DNA from 2 places in the Achromobacter aegrifaciens genome. Region 2 is predicted to be linked to the other one. Evidence: riboswitches for the same ligand, from Rfam matches in the RefSeq annotation. Region 2 holds a riboswitch; the other holds the start of a gene.

Evidence for each region. A riboswitch is a leader RNA that binds a small molecule or an ion and turns the genes downstream of it on or off. The one in region 2 is predicted to bind glycine.
Region 1: another riboswitch for glycine. It lies ahead of gcvT (glycine cleavage system aminomethyltransferase GcvT); the one in region 2 lies ahead of HV793_RS24885 (D-amino acid dehydrogenase).

What each region holds. Positions count from the first base shown of each region.
Region 1 is NZ_CADIKO010000001.1:564,771-568,992, reverse strand. It holds gene HV793_RS02715 (superoxide dismutase) at 1-352, shown strand, start outside; gene HV793_RS02710 (ZIP family metal transporter) at 383-1,276, shown strand; glycine riboswitch at 1,331-1,426, shown strand; glycine riboswitch at 1,462-1,584, shown strand; gene gcvT (glycine cleavage system aminomethyltransferase GcvT) at 1,671-2,771, shown strand; gene gcvH (glycine cleavage system protein GcvH) at 2,870-3,247, shown strand; gene gcvP (aminomethyl-transferring glycine dehydrogenase) at 3,351-4,222, shown strand, end outside.
Region 2 is NZ_CADIKO010000004.1:69,588-73,809, reverse strand. It holds gene HV793_RS24890 (metal-dependent hydrolase family protein) at 1-671, shown strand, start outside; gene HV793_RS24885 (D-amino acid dehydrogenase) at 709-1,938, opposite strand; glycine riboswitch at 1,983-2,074, opposite strand; glycine riboswitch at 2,076-2,167, opposite strand; gene ampC (class C beta-lactamase) at 2,296-3,456, shown strand; gene HV793_RS24875 (3-hydroxybutyryl-CoA dehydrogenase) at 3,462-4,222, opposite strand, start outside.

The DNA of each region.
Region 1 (4,222 bases), on a different contig from region 2:
CATGTCGCCCGAGGGCGGGGGTGAGCCGGACGGCGCATTGGCAGCGGCCATCGAGTCCGAACTGGGCGGGCAGGCCGCCTTCCGCGACGCGTTCACCAAGGCTGCGCTGACCCGCTTCGGCAGCGGCTGGGCCTGGCTCTCGGTGACGCCGGCCGGCAAGCTTGCGGTGGAAAGCAGCGCCAACCAGGACAGCCCCCTGATGCACGGCAACACGCCCATCCTGGGACTGGACGTGTGGGAGCACGCCTACTACCTGAAGTACCAGAACCGCAGGCCCGAGTACATCGGCGCCTTTTACAATGTCGTGAATTGGCCTGAAGTGGCGCGCCGCTACGCGGCAGCCCAGCGCTGAGCGCATCTCTCGCAAGGAGGGCAGCGGCACATGAATACCTTCAGCCGTCATCGCGTGCGGCCGGCGGCCACCAGCATCAGCGTGTGGACCCTGGCCGTATTGGTGGCATGCCTGGGCCTGCACCAGTTGTGGGCCTATCTGGACGTGCGCGCGCCGCACGTGGCCGATGCCCTCCTGGGCGGGCTGGTGGCCGCGGGCGCTACTGCCCTGGGTACTTTGCCCATCCTGTTTGCTCGGACCATCCCCCAGAAAATGCAGGACAGCATGTTCGGCTTCGGCGCCGGCGTGATGCTGGCCGCCAGCGCCTTCTCGCTGGTGGCGCCGGGCATCGCCGCGGGCCGCGACCTGGGCTATGGCCCCTGGGGCGCCGGCTTGACGGTGGGCGCGGCCGTACTGCTGGGGGCGGCGGTGCTGCTGCTCATGGACCGTACCCTGCCGCACGAACATTTCATCAAGGGCCGGGAAGGCATCGAGGCGCACCGCCTGCGCCGCACTTGGCTGTTCGTCTTCGCCATCACCCTGCATAACCTGCCGGAAGGCCTGGCCATAGGCGTGGGCTACGCGGGCAACGACGCCATGCGCGGCACCGCGCTGGCCACCGGCATTGCGATCCAGGACATTCCCGAAGGGCTGGTGGTGGCGGTGGCGCTGCTGGCGGCGGGCTATCAGCGCGCCTTCGCGGTGGCGCTGGGCATGCTGTCCGGCCTGGTCGAGCCGCTGGGCGCGGTGCTCGGCGCCGCAGTGGTCGGCTGGTCCGAGCCGCTTCTGCCCTGGGGCCTGGGTTTTGCCGCAGGCGCCATGCTGTTCGTGATCAGCCACGAGATCATCCCCGAATCGCACCGCAAGGGGCATGAGGTCTACGCGACCTGCGGCCTGATGCTGGGTTTCGTGCTGATGATGCTGCTGGACACGGCGCTGGGCTGAGCCGCCGCGGGCATTCCCTGGCCGCGGCTTTCGTTGTATGCTTGCGCCGCTGTCACGCATGTTGCGGGAGAGAGCGGCCTGTACGTCCGGCCGCCGCCGAAGGCGCAATTCGCCCGGAATCGCTCAGGTAACCCATACCGCCCATGCTTGCCCTGTCCCGGTTTTCTCACCGTGCGGACGCGGCAAAACAGTACTCTGGAGAGACCTGGCGCCGACCCTGAACTAGGGACATAGCGAGCAGCCCAGGCGCCGAAGGTGCAAACCCGCCATGCGGGGCAACTCTCAGGCAAAAGGACAGAGGGGCGGAAGATTCAGCCGTTGTACAAGCGCACCCCGCTTGGCACCACTGGCATTCCGTAACCCTGGCAACACTGCCGCCCCGGAGTTTCCGCGCATGTCCGCAACCCTCAAACGCACCCCGCTGGCCGAAGAACATATCGCCTCTGGCGCCCGCATGGTCGACTTCGGCGGCTGGGACATGCCGCTGGCCTACGGTTCGCAGCTGGAAGAGCACCACGCCGTGCGCCAGGACGCCGGCATGTTCGATGTGTCGCACATGCTGAACGTCGACGTGGCCGGTCCCGACGCGTTCGCCTTCCTGCAGCGCCTGGTCGCCAACGACGTGTCCAAGCTGACCGTGCCCGGCAAGGCGTTGTACAGCTGCATGCTGAACCCGCAAGGCGGCGTGATCGACGACCTGATCATCTATTTCTTCGCCGCCGACGAATGGCGCGTCGTGGTCAACGCAGGCACGGCCGACAAGGACGTCGCCTGGATGCAGCGCGTCAAGCAGGCTGGCCAGTTCGACGTTGCCATCACGCCGCGCCGCGATCTGGCCATGGTGGCCGTGCAAGGCCCCAACGCCCGCGCCAAGGTCTGGGCCGCGCGCCCGGCCTGGCAGGCCGCCAGCGAGCCGCTTACCCCCTTCGTGGCCGCCCGCGTGGGCGACGACACCCTGGTGGCCCGTACCGGCTACACCGGCGAGGACGGCTTTGAAATCGTGCTGCCGGCCGCCGAAGTCGTGCAGCTGTGGCGCGACCTGGTCGCCCAGGGCGTGCGGCCCTGCGGCCTGGGCGCGCGCGACACGCTGCGCCTGGAAGCCGGCATGAATCTGTACGGCCAGGACATGGACGAGCTGACCCAGCCCGACCAGGCCGGCCTGACCTGGACCGTGTCCCTGAAGAACGCCGAGCGCCGCTTCATCGGTCGCGACGCGCTGGAACAATTCGCTACCCCCGCCACCTTCATCGGCCTGAAGCTGCAAGAACGCGGCGTGATGCGCGCGCACATGGCCGTGCGCACCAAGGAAGGCACGGGCGAGCTCACCAGCGGCACCATGTCGCCCACGCTGGGCGTATCGATCGGCTTTGCCCGTCTGCCTCAAGGCGTCAAGCCGGGCGACACGGTCGAAGTCGACATCCGCGGTAAGTGGGTGCCCGCCCTGGCCTGCAAATTGCCGTTCGTGCGTAACGGCAAAGCGGTCGAACACTCGTAAACTCGAAGCTTCGCGCGAGCCGCCGGCCCCTGGGGCGACGGCCGCCCGCGCGAGGCGCGCAACACCATTCATCTACCCGCATTCCCTCAGGAGTTCCCATGAGTCTGCCCACCGATCGCAAGTACACCGAGTCCCATGAATGGGTCAAAGCCGAAGGCGATGTGTTCGTCGTCGGCATCACCGATACCGCCCAGGATCAATTGGGCGACCTGGTCTTCGTTGGCGACGTGAAGGTCGGCGCCAAGCTGAACGCCGGTGAAACCGCTGGCGTGGTCGAATCGGTCAAGGCCGCTTCGGACATCTACGCTCCCGTGGCTGGCGAGATCGTCGCGTTCAACGAAGAGCTGGAAAACAATCCCAACCTGATCAACGAATCGGCCTTCACCGCCTGGATCTTCAAGATCAAGCCGGTCAACGCCGCCGACGCCGACAAGCTGCTCGACGCCGCCGGCTACGAAGCCGTCGCCAACGGCTAAGCCAGCCTGGCTGGAACGGGCGCAGGGCACCCGCCACGCGCCTGTTCCGCAAGATGCAATACCGTCCGTCCTCCGACGACACCCGCTATCCCGAGACCTCTCCATGTCGCGCGCCCTAGACACCCACACCGACTTCATTCCCCGCCACATCGGCCCTTCCGACGCCGACCAGGCCGCCATGCTTGCCGTCATCGGCAGCGCCAGCCTGGACGCCCTGATCGAAGAAGTCGTGCCGCCCAAGATCCGCAGCCAGGCCCCGCTCGCGCTGCCCGCCTCGCGCAGCGAAACCGACGTGCTGGCCGAACTGAAGCAGATCGCCGGCCGCAACAAGGTCTACCGCAGCTACATCGGCCAGGGGTACTACGGCACGCAGACGCCCAACGTGGTGTTGCGCAACATTCTTGAGAATCCCGCCTGGTACACGGCCTACACGCCTTACCAGCCCGAGATCTCGCAGGGCCGCCTCGAAGCCCTGCTGAACTACCAGACCATGGTCGCGGACCTGACCGGGCTGGACATCTCCAACGCCTCGCTGCTGGACGAAAGCACCGCCGCCGCCGAAGCCATGACGCTGGCGCGCCGCAGCGCCAAGTCGAAGAGCCCGGTGTTCTTCATTTCGCGCCACGTGCATCCCCAGACCATCGAAGTCGTGCGCACGCGCGCCGAAGGCCTGGACATCGAAATCACCATCGGCGACGAGGCCGAAGGCCTGCCCGAGTGCTTCGGCGTGCTGCTGCAGTACCCGCACAGCACCGGCTCCGTCGCCGACTACCGCAAGCTGGCCGAAGCCGCGCATGCGCAAGGCGCCATCGTGGCCGTCGCGACTGACCTGCTGGCGCTGGCCCTGCTGGCCGCGCCCGGAGAATGGGGCGCGGATATCGCCATCGGTTCGGCCCAGCGCTTTGGCGTGCCGTTCGGTTTCGGCGGCCCGCATGCCGGCTTCATGGCCTGCAAGGACGCCTTCAAGCGCAACAT
Region 2 (4,222 bases):
CGAACGAGGCCAAGCGCTATGGCAAGCGGGTCGCGGCGCATGCGCGCTCCAGCGAGTCAGTCAAGCAATGCGTGCGCCATGGCATCGAGATGATCTACCACGCCAGCTTCGCCGACGAAGAGGCGCTCGACATGCTGGAAGCCAACAAGGACCGCCATTTCGTTGCGCCCGGCATAGGCTGGCTGATCCGCACCGCCTTCAACGCTTCCGAATACGGCATCACGCCCGCCATCGCCGAACAGATGGGCTACAAGCGCGAGCTGGAAATCGCCTCGGAGTCGCTGCGCAAGATGCACAAGCGCGGCATCCGCATCCTGCCCGGCGGCGACTACGGTTTTGCCTGGATGCCCCACGGCACCAACGCCCGCGACCTCCAGTACTTCGTGGACTACATCGGCATGACCCCGACCGAAGCGCTCGTGTCCGCCACCCGGCTGGGCGGCGAGATCATGCAACGTCCGCACGAATTGGGCATGCTGCGTCCTGGCTATCTGGCGGACGTGGTCATGGTCGATGGGGATCCGCTGAAGGATCTGTCGTTGCTGGTGGATCCGGAGCGGATCTTGCTGGTGATGAAGGATGGGGAGGTGTGTAAGGACATTTCCCGGCAGGGGTTGGATGCGGAGCCGCTGCGTGCCGAGGCGGGCAGGGAAGCTGCGCTGGTGTTGTGAGTCTGGCGGCGCCTTTCCAGGCGCCGCGTTCACCCGCTCAAGCCTCTCCCACCCCCTCCCTCACGCTAGCTGCCAGCATCTGCGCCGTCGCCGCCGACAAGGTCCAGCCCAGGTGCCCATGCCCCGTGTTGTAAAACACGCCGGGCCGCCTGCCCGGGCCCACGCGGGGCATCATGCTCGGAGTCATGGGCCGCAGCCCGCACCACGGCACCACGCGCGAAGTTCGGATGCCGGGGAAGTGCTTGCGGGTCCAGTCCACCAGGGGCTGCACGCGCTCCGCGCGGATGTCCATGTTGAAGCCATTGAACTCCGCCGTGCCGGCCACGCGGAAGCGGTCGCCTAGGCGGCTGGTGACGATCTTGGCGGCTTCGTCCAGCAGGCTGACGCGCGGCGCGGCCGCCTGGCTGGCGGCGTCGTCCAGATGCACGCTGATGGAGTAGCCCTTGACCGGGTAGATGTTGAGCGTGTCGCCCAGCTGCCTGGCGAACTGCCGGCTGACGGCGCCGGCGCAGACGACGATGGCGTCGGCCTCGTGCTGTTCGCGGCGCGTGCCGCCTTCGCGTACGACGTCGAGCACGTAGGGCGCGCCGTCCAGGCTGATGTTGCGGATGTCCGCGTCCTGCGCGAAGCGCACGCCGCGGCGTTCGCAGGCGCGAGCCAGGCCGCTGGTGAACTTGTGGATGTCGCCGGTGGCGTCCGAAGGCGTGTAGAAGCCGCCATGGCAGGCGGTTTGCAGCGTGGGCTCGATGCTGCGCGCTTCCTCGGGCGACACCGCGTAGCGCTCCAGCCCGCCTTCCTGCAGCAGGGCATTGGCGCGGCGCGCGGTCTCGAAGCTGGCGGCGTCGTGGTAGATGTGCAGGATGCCGCGGCGCTCCAGGTCGAAATCTATGCCTTCTTCTTCCGCCATGGCGTACAGATGCTGGCGCGCGGCGATGGCCAGCCGGGTGGTCTCGATCGTGTTGCGGCGGTAGTTGCGGATCTGTCCGATGAACTGCGCCAGCCAGGAGTACTTGTGCCAGCTGAAGCGGGGATTGAGTAGCAGCGGCGCGTTGTGGCGGCCGAGCCAGCGCAGGCCTTTCATGATGGTGGCGGTGCTGTTCCAGACCTCGGCGTTGCTGGCCGACAACTGGCCGCCGTTGGCGTAGGAGGTCTCCATGGCCGGATAGCGCTGGCGGTCATAGACAGTGACGTGATATCCCAGTTTGCTCAAGGCATAGGCGGACGTGACGCCGGTGATACCGGCGCCAATGATGGCGATGCGGGGCATGATGGCTCCAGATTGAGTGGCCGCGGCCACCCGGCCGCAGCACCCCATCTGTCTCTGTACCTGAGAGCTTCACCCGCGGCGCAGACGGCGGCGGGTTCCCCTTCGGTGGGCGCGCTTGGCGCCTCTCTCCAGATTGTCTAGACCGCGCAGTCCTGTTTGCCTGAGAGTTTCCGGGGCGGTTGCTCCGTCGGCGCCTGCCGCGGGGGCAGGTCTCTTCTGCGGGGTTTTGGATCGACGAGGCGAGAATAGCCAAATTCCCCTGGGATGAGACCAAGGGTTAGTACCAATAAGGCGTCGCATCGCGCTACGATGCATGCGCGCCGCCGTCGCGGCGCCACGGATCCGACACGACAGGGAATGACGAGAATGCGCTTGAACAGCATGCTGCGCACGGGATTGTTTGCGCTGATGGCCGCAGGCTGCGCGCTGGCGCAGGCCGGCCAGGCAGAGACGGACCGCAAGGTCGACGAGGCGGTCCAGGCCGTCATGCGCGAACACGGCATTGCGGGCATGTCGATCGCCGTGACCCGCAACGGGACACAGCATTTCTACAACTATGGCGTGGCGTCCAGGCAGACCGGCAGGCCTGCCGGCAGCGATACGCTGTACGAGATCGGCTCCATCAGCAAGACCTACACGGCAACCCTGGCAGCCTATGCACAGGTGCGCGGCCGCCTGGCCTTGAGCGACAGTCCGGCCAAGTACCTGCCGGAGCTCGCCGGCAGCGACTTCGCCAAGCTGAGCCTGATCAACCTGGGGACGCACACGACCGGCGGCTTCCCCTTGCAGGTGCCCGACGCGATCAAGAACCAGGCGCAGCTGATGGCCTATCTCAAGGCCTGGAAGCCCGAGCATGCCGCTGGCACGTATCGCACCTACGCCAACCCCAGTATCGGCATGCTGGGCATGGTGGCGGCCAAGAGCCTGAACCGGCCGTTCAAGGCGGCCATGGAGCGGGACCTGTTTCCGAAGCTGGGCCTGACCAGCACCTACATCGACGTGCCCGCCGCCAGGATGGCGGACTACGCGCAGGGCTACAACAAGCAGGATGCCCCCGTGCGCGTGAATCCGGGCGTGCTGGCCGACGAGGCCTACGGCGTGAAGACCAGCGCACGCGACCTGATCCGCTTCGTCGACGCGAACATGGGTTTGAACCTCGCCGATGCCGAGCTGCGCGGCGCAATCGCGCAGACGCACGTCGGCTATTTCCAGCTGGGCGACATGACCCAGGATCTGGTCTGGGAGCAATTGCGCTATCCGGCAACGCTGGACGCGCTGTTGACGGCCAATGCCGGCAACTACAACAGCCAGAGCCAGCCCGTGGCGGCGTTGAACCCGCCGCTGCCGCCGCAGGAGACCGTGTGGATCAACAAGACGGGTTCGACCAATGGCTTCGGCGGTTATGTGGCGTTCGTGCCGTCGAAGAAGCTGGGCATCGTGATACTGGCCAACCGGAATTATCCCAACGAGGCCAGGGTCCGGCTGGCGTACCGGATCCTGGGCGAGCTGGAGCAATAGGCCCGCTATCGCGCGGGCGGCTGCCTCGCCGCGTCGTAGCGGGGCAGCAGGTCCATCACTTCCAGGCGCTTGCACAATTGCGCCAGCCGCTCCATCTTGTAGGCATTCACGTCCATGCCGGCGTAGTCATAGAAGCCCTGGCCGTCGCGCAGCCCGTTGCGCCCTTGTTCCATATTGCGGGCGATGACCGCAGGCGAGGAGAAGCGCGGATCGATGGCACCGGCGAGGTAGCGCGAGGCGTAGTAGAGAATGTCGCCGCCGCCCCAGTCGATGAACTCCAGCAGCCCCAGAACCGAAAAACGCAGGCCGAAGCCCAGGCGCACGGCCGTGTCGATGTCTTCGGCGCTGGCCACGCCTTCCTCCACCATGCGGGCCGCTTCGTTCATGGCCAGGGCCTGGATGCGGGGCACGATGTAGCCCGCGGCGGGGGCGCACTGCACGGGCTTCTTGCCCGCCAGGCGCAGCGCTGCCAGCAGCCCTTGCGTCGCGGCCTCGCTGGTCTGCGGGCCGCGGCTCACTTCCACCAGCGGTATCAGGTAGGCGGGGTTGAGCCAGTGCGCGTTCAGGAAGCGCTGCGGGTTTTGCACCAGTTCCGCCAGCTCGGTGATCAGAAAGGTGGACGTGGTGGACGCGATGATGCTGTCCGGCGCGCAGGCCGCTCCCAGCCATACAAAGGCATCGCGCTTGGCGTCCAGGCGTTCAGGCACGGCTTCGAACACCACGCGCGCCTGCCGCAGGTCTGCCTCCGCATCCTCGCGCGTGCATA